DNA from 2 places in the Rhizobium sp. M1 genome. Region 1 is predicted to be linked to the other one. Evidence: riboswitches for the same ligand, from Rfam matches in the RefSeq annotation. Region 1 holds a riboswitch; the other holds the start of a gene.
The links. A riboswitch is a leader RNA that binds a small molecule or an ion and turns the genes downstream of it on or off. The one in region 1 is predicted to bind FMN.

Region 1 (3,590 bases):
CGAAAACTCCATTTCATCCAGCCGTACCCACTTTAGGGCCGCCAAATTGAACTGGAGATGAACCGGGCATTCATGTTTGCAGGTGAAAAAACCTTGCTTTTTGACCGCCGGTCGGAGTGCCCGCCGGCCGTTTTTCCCGCAGCGGCAAGCGCTTGAGAAGCGCCCCGCGCCCGCGAAAAATCGTTCATGTCCTGCCGTAAAAAGGATCCGGTCCCGGATCGCGCCCGGCGGCGACCGCGGTGAGCCGCCCGAGATAATGCTCCCAGCCCTCGGCATGGCCGGCGCACTGCTCCTCGCTCGGCAGGCCGCTATGGGTGAGTCGGAGCAACGTCCCATCCGGCTGCTCGATCAGGTCGATCTCGACCAGGCTGGAGCCCGGCGGCACGGCCTCGCTGCCATCCCATCCGAAGCTGTAGGCAAGCCGATGCACCGGCACGACCTCGCGAAACGAGCCTCGCGCAAAGCGGGCGCCGGTGACATTGACGAGATAGAGCCCGCCCGGCTCCGGCTCGATCTCGGCCTCCGTTCCCATCCATCGCAAAATCTTCTCCGGATCCGTCATCAGCGCAAACACCGCAGCCGGCGGCGCCGCAATATGCGCCTCACGGCGCACGACAAAAGACTCTGGCATGCCTCCCTCCCATGATGGTCACGGCCAGCCCCGCCTCATGCGGGACGGCGCGTCATGCTGTTTCGGCGTGAGTGTGCTCATGGAAGCATGTAGGCGCGAGTGCACGCGCAGCAAGGGCGATCGGACAATGCGTGTCCTCCTCCTATTCGCCGGCCCTCATTGACGGGTGCGGCACCCGCCAAACGCTCCTCATGCTGAGGTGTGTAGCGGGCACCACCTCTCCTCCGTCATTCCTGTCCTCGGGCTTTGACCCGAGGGATGTCACAGGAATCCAGCCACGGCGCGTCCGCGCCGTGATTGACTCCATTGACAGGAGGCGAGTCTCTCGCGCCCAAGGACTTGGGCGCACTGGATCCCTGTGACATCCCTCGGGCGAAGCCTGAGGCCACAGGGATGAGGGAGGCCGGAGAGGCGTGCTCACTCCACTTCCAGCCTCATCAGCCTTGCATACCCCAACGTCTTCATGCTGAGACGCGCAGCCCGAAAGGGCGAAGCCTCGAAGCCACCCCACCACCAAACCAATTTCCCCTATTGCCAGCCCGCCGCCTTGTCCCTATTGTCCGCGCCGTTCTCAGGGCGGGGTGGAAGTCCCTACCGGCGGTATGCAGTTTCGATTGCGAGCCCGCGAGCGCCTTCTTAACGAAGGGTCAGCAGATCAGGTGAGATGCCTGAGCCGACGGTCATAGTCCGGATGAAAGAGAACGCGCGTTCCTGCTGCCCTTACCGGCAGCCGGTGAACGTTCGTGATCGCCTTGGGTGACGTGTCTGTACGCCAAAGGAGATTACCATGACACCCACCCGTTATGCCTTCGTCAAAGCCGGCTGGCACGCCGATATCGTCGACCGTGCGCTCGAAGGTTTCCAGCAGCTCATTCCAGCTGAGCAGATCGATGTGTTCGACGTTCCCGGCGCATTCGAAATGCCGCTGCTGTCGCGCGATCTTGCGGCGACCGGGCGCTACGGCGCCGTCATCGCCGCCGCCTTCGTCGTCGATGGCGGGATCTACCGTCACGAATTCGTCGCCCAGGCCGTCGTCGATGGCCTGATGCGCGCCGGCATGGATACCGGCGTTCCGGTTCTGTCGGTTTCGCTGACCCCGCACAATTACCAGGAAACCGAGCATCACACGCAGATCTACCGCGCGCACTTCGTCGAGAAGGGCCGCGAGGCGGCCCGAGCCGCCCTCATGATCGGCAAAACGCGCGCCGCTCTCGCGGCGTAAACCTCCGCATCGAGGCGGCGGCAACGCCTGCCGCCTCTCTCACCGGTCAAACATATCCCGCCACTGCTTCTCCCCGATCAAGCAGTCCGTTGCCGGCTCCGCGCCGGCGATCGGCTGCACCGTCGCCGGCAGAGACAAGCCGCTGATCTCCATCACCAGCTTGCGGCGCACGGCGACGGCGAAGTCCTCGATCTTGCGGACCGGCAGCACGAAGGCGCCGGGGCCGCCGATGACGCAGTCGGCATAATATTTGTCGAGCCCATCGGGCGCATCGGAAGGCCGCAGCATCAGGGCGAGGCCGTTGATGACCATGCCTGACGCCACCGCCTTGTCGCGGACGGGCGTGACGGGATTGCCGGAATTGTTCGGACCGTCGCCGGAGACATCAATCACCTCCCGCCTGCCCCGGAAGGGGCTGGAGATGATCATGCTGACGCCCTGGGCGATCGCGGTGGAGATCGAGGTGCGCCGCTGCGTGCCGATCGGCCGGGCGTCGACCTTGTCGGCAAAGGCGATCGCATCCTGCTCCGTCGCGATCACCTGCCAGTCGATCACCGAACCCTGGACGACATAGCCCGCCCATTCAAAATAGCTGATGGCGATGCGGCCGGTGAGCCCGCCCTTCACCGCATCGATGAATTCCTTGTGTTTCAGCGCCTCGACATAACCGTCGCGCTGGATGCCGATCTCTTCGAAATCCATCGACCGCGAGGTGTCGACGGCAAGCACCAGCGTCACGTCGACCTCGTTTGCCGCAGCCTGCGCCGTCGGCACGACACCGGAAAGACCCATGAGCACCGCAAGTGACGTCAACATCGGCAGATCCCCGCGACATTCCCACGCCGGGCGACTCTAGCACAGCTTGGCCGCCGCCGAACGCGCCGCCGCGCGGGCCGCTTCAATTTTCGGTGATGGCACCCCTCAATGCAACGGCAGCCACAAAGGACTTTTCCATGCCTTCAGCGCGTCGAGGAAGACCTGCAGGCGCAGGGGCAGGAAGCGGCGCGTGGGATAGACGGCGTGCACGAAGATTTCCGGCGACGACCAGTCCGGTAGCAGGCGGATGAGCGCGCCTCCTCGGATCTGCTCGTCGCAATAGGTCGAAGGCAGGAGACCAATGCCGTGGCCACGATAGGTGAAGGCGCTGACCGCATCGAAATCGCGGCTCGATGCCGGCCCCGACACGCGCACGTCGGCCGATTTGCGGCCGCTGACGAGATGCCATTCCGCTTCGCTGTTGCGCCCGTTCAGGAGCACGCACCGATGGTCCTTGAGATCTGCGGGCTTTGTGGGAAGCGCCCTCTCCTTCAGATAATCCGGGGCGGCGACCAGATAGCGCACGCTCTTGCCGAGCCGCTGCGCGACGATGGTGGAATCCTTGAGTTCGCCGAAGCGGATGCCGAGATCGATATTCTCCGCGACCAGATCGAGGAACAGGTTAGTGACGAAAAGATCGACTTGGATCTCGGGATAGGCCTTCAGGAAATCGGAGATGAATTCGTAGAAGACCTCTTGGCCCAAGATGACCGGCACCGAGATCTTCAGCAAGCCTTCCGGCTTTCTCTGCGTTTCAGTCAGCGCCTGCTCGGCGTCGATGAGATGAGCAAGCGGCTCGCTGCACCTGTCGTAATAGGCCCGGCCCTGCGCGGTGAGGCTGAGCTTGCGGGTCGTGCGCTGGATCAGCGTCACGCCGAGCTGGTCTTCGAGCGACGTCACCTTCCGACTGACGGTCGAAAC
Region 2 (3,590 bases), on a different contig from region 1:
CGATGTCGGCCGAAGCCACCGTCGTGCGCAACTATCTGGACTGGCTGCTCGGTATCCCGTGGGGCAAGAAGTCGAAGATCAAGGCCGATCTCAACAATGCCGAAAAGATCCTCGAAGCCGATCACTTCGGTCTCGACAAGGTCAAGGAACGCATTGTCGAATATCTGGCCGTGCAGGCCCGCGCCACCAAGATCAAGGGCCCGATCCTGTGCCTCGTCGGTCCTCCCGGCGTCGGCAAGACCTCGCTCGCCCAGTCGATCGCCAAGGCGACCGGCCGTGAGTATGTCCGCATGGCGCTCGGCGGCGTTCGCGACGAAGCCGAAATCCGCGGTCACCGCCGCACCTATATCGGCTCGATGCCCGGCAAGGTCATCCAGTCGATGAAGAAGGCGAAGAAGTCCAATCCGCTCTTCCTGCTCGACGAGATCGACAAGATGGGCATGGACTTCCGCGGCGATCCGTCCTCGGCCTTGCTCGAAGTGCTCGATCCGGCGCAAAACTCGACCTTCATGGACCATTACCTGGAAGTCGAATACGACCTGTCCGACGTGATGTTCATCACCACGGCGAATACACTGAACATTCCGGCGCCGCTGATGGACCGCATGGAAATCATCCGTATCGCCGGCTACACCGAGGATGAAAAGCGCGAGATCGCCAAGCGGCACCTGCTGCCGAAGGCCATCAAGGAACATGCGCTGCAGCCCGAGGAATTCTCGGTCAGCGACGATGCCCTGATGGCGATCAGCCAGCAGTACACCCGCGAAGCCGGTGTCCGCAGCTTCGAACGCGAATTGATGAAGCTCGCCCGCAAGGCGGTCACCGAGATCATCAAGGGCAAGACGAAGTCCGTTCACGTGACGGCCGCCAACATCGCCGATTACCTGGGCGTCCCGCGCTTCCGCCACGGCGAAGCCGAGGGCGAGGATCAGGTCGGCGTCGTCACCGGTCTGGCCTGGACGGAAGTCGGCGGCGAGCTGCTGACCATCGAAGGCGTGATGATGCCGGGCAAGGGCCGCATGACTGTCACCGGCAATCTGAAGGACGTCATGAAGGAATCGATTTCGGCAGCGGCCTCCTATGTCCGCTCGCGCGCCGTCGATTTCGGCATCGAACCGCCGATGTTCGAAAAGAACGACATCCACGTGCACGTGCCGGAAGGCGCCACGCCGAAGGATGGCCCCTCGGCCGGTGTTGCCATGGCGACTGCCATCGTCTCGATCATGACCGGCATCCCGGTGAACAAGCATGTGGCCATGACCGGTGAAATCACCCTTCGCGGCCGTGTGCTGCCGATCGGCGGTCTCAAGGAAAAGCTGCTCGCAGCGCTTCGCGGCGGCATCAAGAAGGTGCTGATTCCGGAAGAAAACGCCAAGGACCTGGCGGAGATTCCTGACAACGTGAAGAACAACATGGAGATCATCCCGGTCTCCCGCATGGGCGAGGTGATCAAGCACGCGCTGATCCGCCGGCCCGAGCCGATCGAGTGGGATGGCACGGTGGAAACGCCTGTGATCACATCGGTCGAAGGCCTTGATGAGACGGGCGCAACCATAGCGCATTGAGTGGCGCTTGCCACATTTATGCCCATTTGGCGCAAAAGACGCAAAAAGGCTGGCGGAAACGCCAGCCTTTTTTGTGAAAACGTCATGTAGACGCTTGCTTTTCCTTGATTTGCAGGGCTTCTGGGTTCCCGGCGGGCCTGATGAAACCTATTCTGCGCCTAGCTTACATTTGAGTCGTTTCATACCATTTAGAAAGGGGTGGAAACATGAACAAGAATGAACTCGTGTCCGCAGTGGCCGAAAAGGCAGGACTGACGAAGTCTGACGCGGCTTCCGCTGTCGACGCGGTTTTCGACGTTGTCCAGGCTGAACTCAAGAACAAGGGCGACATCCGCCTCGCAGGGTTCGGCAGCTTCACCGTTTCTCATCGTGCAGCATCGAAGGGCCGCAACCCGTCCACCGGCGCTGAAGTCGACATTCCGGCTCGCAACGTGCCGAAGTTCACGCCCGGCAAGGGCCTGAAGGACGCCGTCAACGGCTGATTGAAGATTATCCGCCAGCCGTAAACGAGACCGGCTGTGCAGGGTTTTTGAGAGGGGTTCGGCTTTGCCGGGCCCCTTTTTGTTCTGGCCGCTTGCCGCATGCGGCACTTTGTTTTACCACGGACCTGTTCTCAGGGCGGGGTGAAACTCCCCACCGGCGGTAAGGGCTGCGGCCCGAGCCCGCGAGCGCTTTCCCAAGCTGATGCGCGGGAGGGGTCAGCAGATCCGGTGTGATTCCGGAGCCGACGGTATAGTCCGGATGAAAGAGAATGAGCATGGCCGCGTGCGGGCAGGGGACTGCCGGCGTCAGCGTGTCGTCGCCTCATGCGTCCTGATTTATGTTGGTCCCTATTCTGGATAAAAGACATGAATCAGAATTCCCTTGCAGTCTCGCAATCCCGCGCCTTTGCCGGCGCAACCTTCATGGTGCTTGGAGGCGCGGCCTTTTCGCTCCTCAACGTCGTCACCCAGTGGCTGACCATGAAGCTCGCCTTTCCCCCGGCCTCAGCGGTCTTCTGGCAATATGCCTTCGCCTTCCTTTTCTCCTTGCCCTTCCTGCGAAAGGCAGGCCTTTCGGCTATGCGCACCAGCTATCCCCGACGGCATGTCGTGCGCGTGGTCTTTGCCGCGCTCGGCGGCGCGGCCTGGGTTTCCGGTCTTGCTTCGGTGCCGATCTGGCAGGCGATTGCGCTTGTCATGACCTCGCCCTTCTTCATCATCCTCGGCGCCCGCCTGTTCCTCGGTGAACGCGTCGGTCCCGCCCGCTGGATGGCGACCGCTGTCGGCTTCGCCGGCGCGATGATCACCCTGCAGCCATGGTCCGACAGCTTCACCTGGGCAACATTGCTGCCGGTGCTCTCGGCGCTGCTCTGGGGCGCCTCGTCGCTGATCACCAAGAGCCTGACCGGCATTGAGAAGCCGGAGACGATCACCGTCTGGCTGCTGGTGCTGCTGACGCCGATCAACGGCGGGCTGGCGCTTGCGGCGGGCCTTGCCGTGCCGACGGGTGCGACGCTGGCTCTCTTCCTTCTGGCGGGCCTCCTGACGGTCGTGGCGCAATATCTGCTGACCCTTGCCTATGCCAGCGCCGACGCTGCCTATGTGCAGCCGTTCGACGGTCTGAAGCTGCCGCTCAACATTCTCGCCGGTTGGCTGTTCTTCGGTTATGCGCCGGCCGGTTATCTCTGGCTGGGAGCCGGACTCATCCTTGCCGCATCGCTCTTCATCATGCGCAATGAGATGCGCCGGGAGAGGCGAGCGGCCTCCGTGTGAAATGTCGCGGACTGTCATGTCTCTGTCATGGCAGTCCCGCAGAAAACCCATGTTTCGACTATTCGACACATGGGGGATTTCATGACGATTTCATCGCGCCAGGCAGCGCTTGCTGCCGTGCTTCTCGCATCCGTTGCCTTTCCGGCCGCCGCCGAGCCGGTCTTCAACCGCATCGCCTCTTTCTCGGTCGCGCAGAACCTGCCTGATGACAAGGACAAGCTGTCGCCGACATCGGCCGAAATCATCACCGCGACCGACGACGGCAATACGC

Region 2: it holds a riboswitch for FMN, as region 1 does, so the genes downstream of both, CO655_RS08715 (DMT family transporter) here and CO655_RS27985 (6,7-dimethyl-8-ribityllumazine synthase) in region 1, are expected to answer to the same signal.

The regions. Positions count from the first base shown of each region.
Region 1 is NZ_NWSW01000038.1:11,413-15,002, reverse strand. Features, by position in the region: gene CO655_RS27990 (SRPBCC family protein) at 185-631, opposite strand; FMN riboswitch at 1,195-1,338, shown strand; gene CO655_RS27985 (6,7-dimethyl-8-ribityllumazine synthase) at 1,419-1,853, shown strand; gene CO655_RS27980 (DUF1194 domain-containing protein) at 1,893-2,669, opposite strand; partial or broken gene CO655_RS27975 (LysR family transcriptional regulator) at 2,775-3,590, opposite strand, start outside.
Region 2 is NZ_NWSW01000007.1:257,514-261,103, forward strand. Features, by position in the region: gene lon (endopeptidase La) at 1-1,565, shown strand, start outside; gene hupB (DNA-binding protein HupB) at 1,772-2,047, shown strand; FMN riboswitch at 2,171-2,322, shown strand; gene CO655_RS08715 (DMT family transporter) at 2,414-3,319, shown strand; gene CO655_RS08720 (esterase-like activity of phytase family protein) at 3,401-3,590, shown strand, end outside.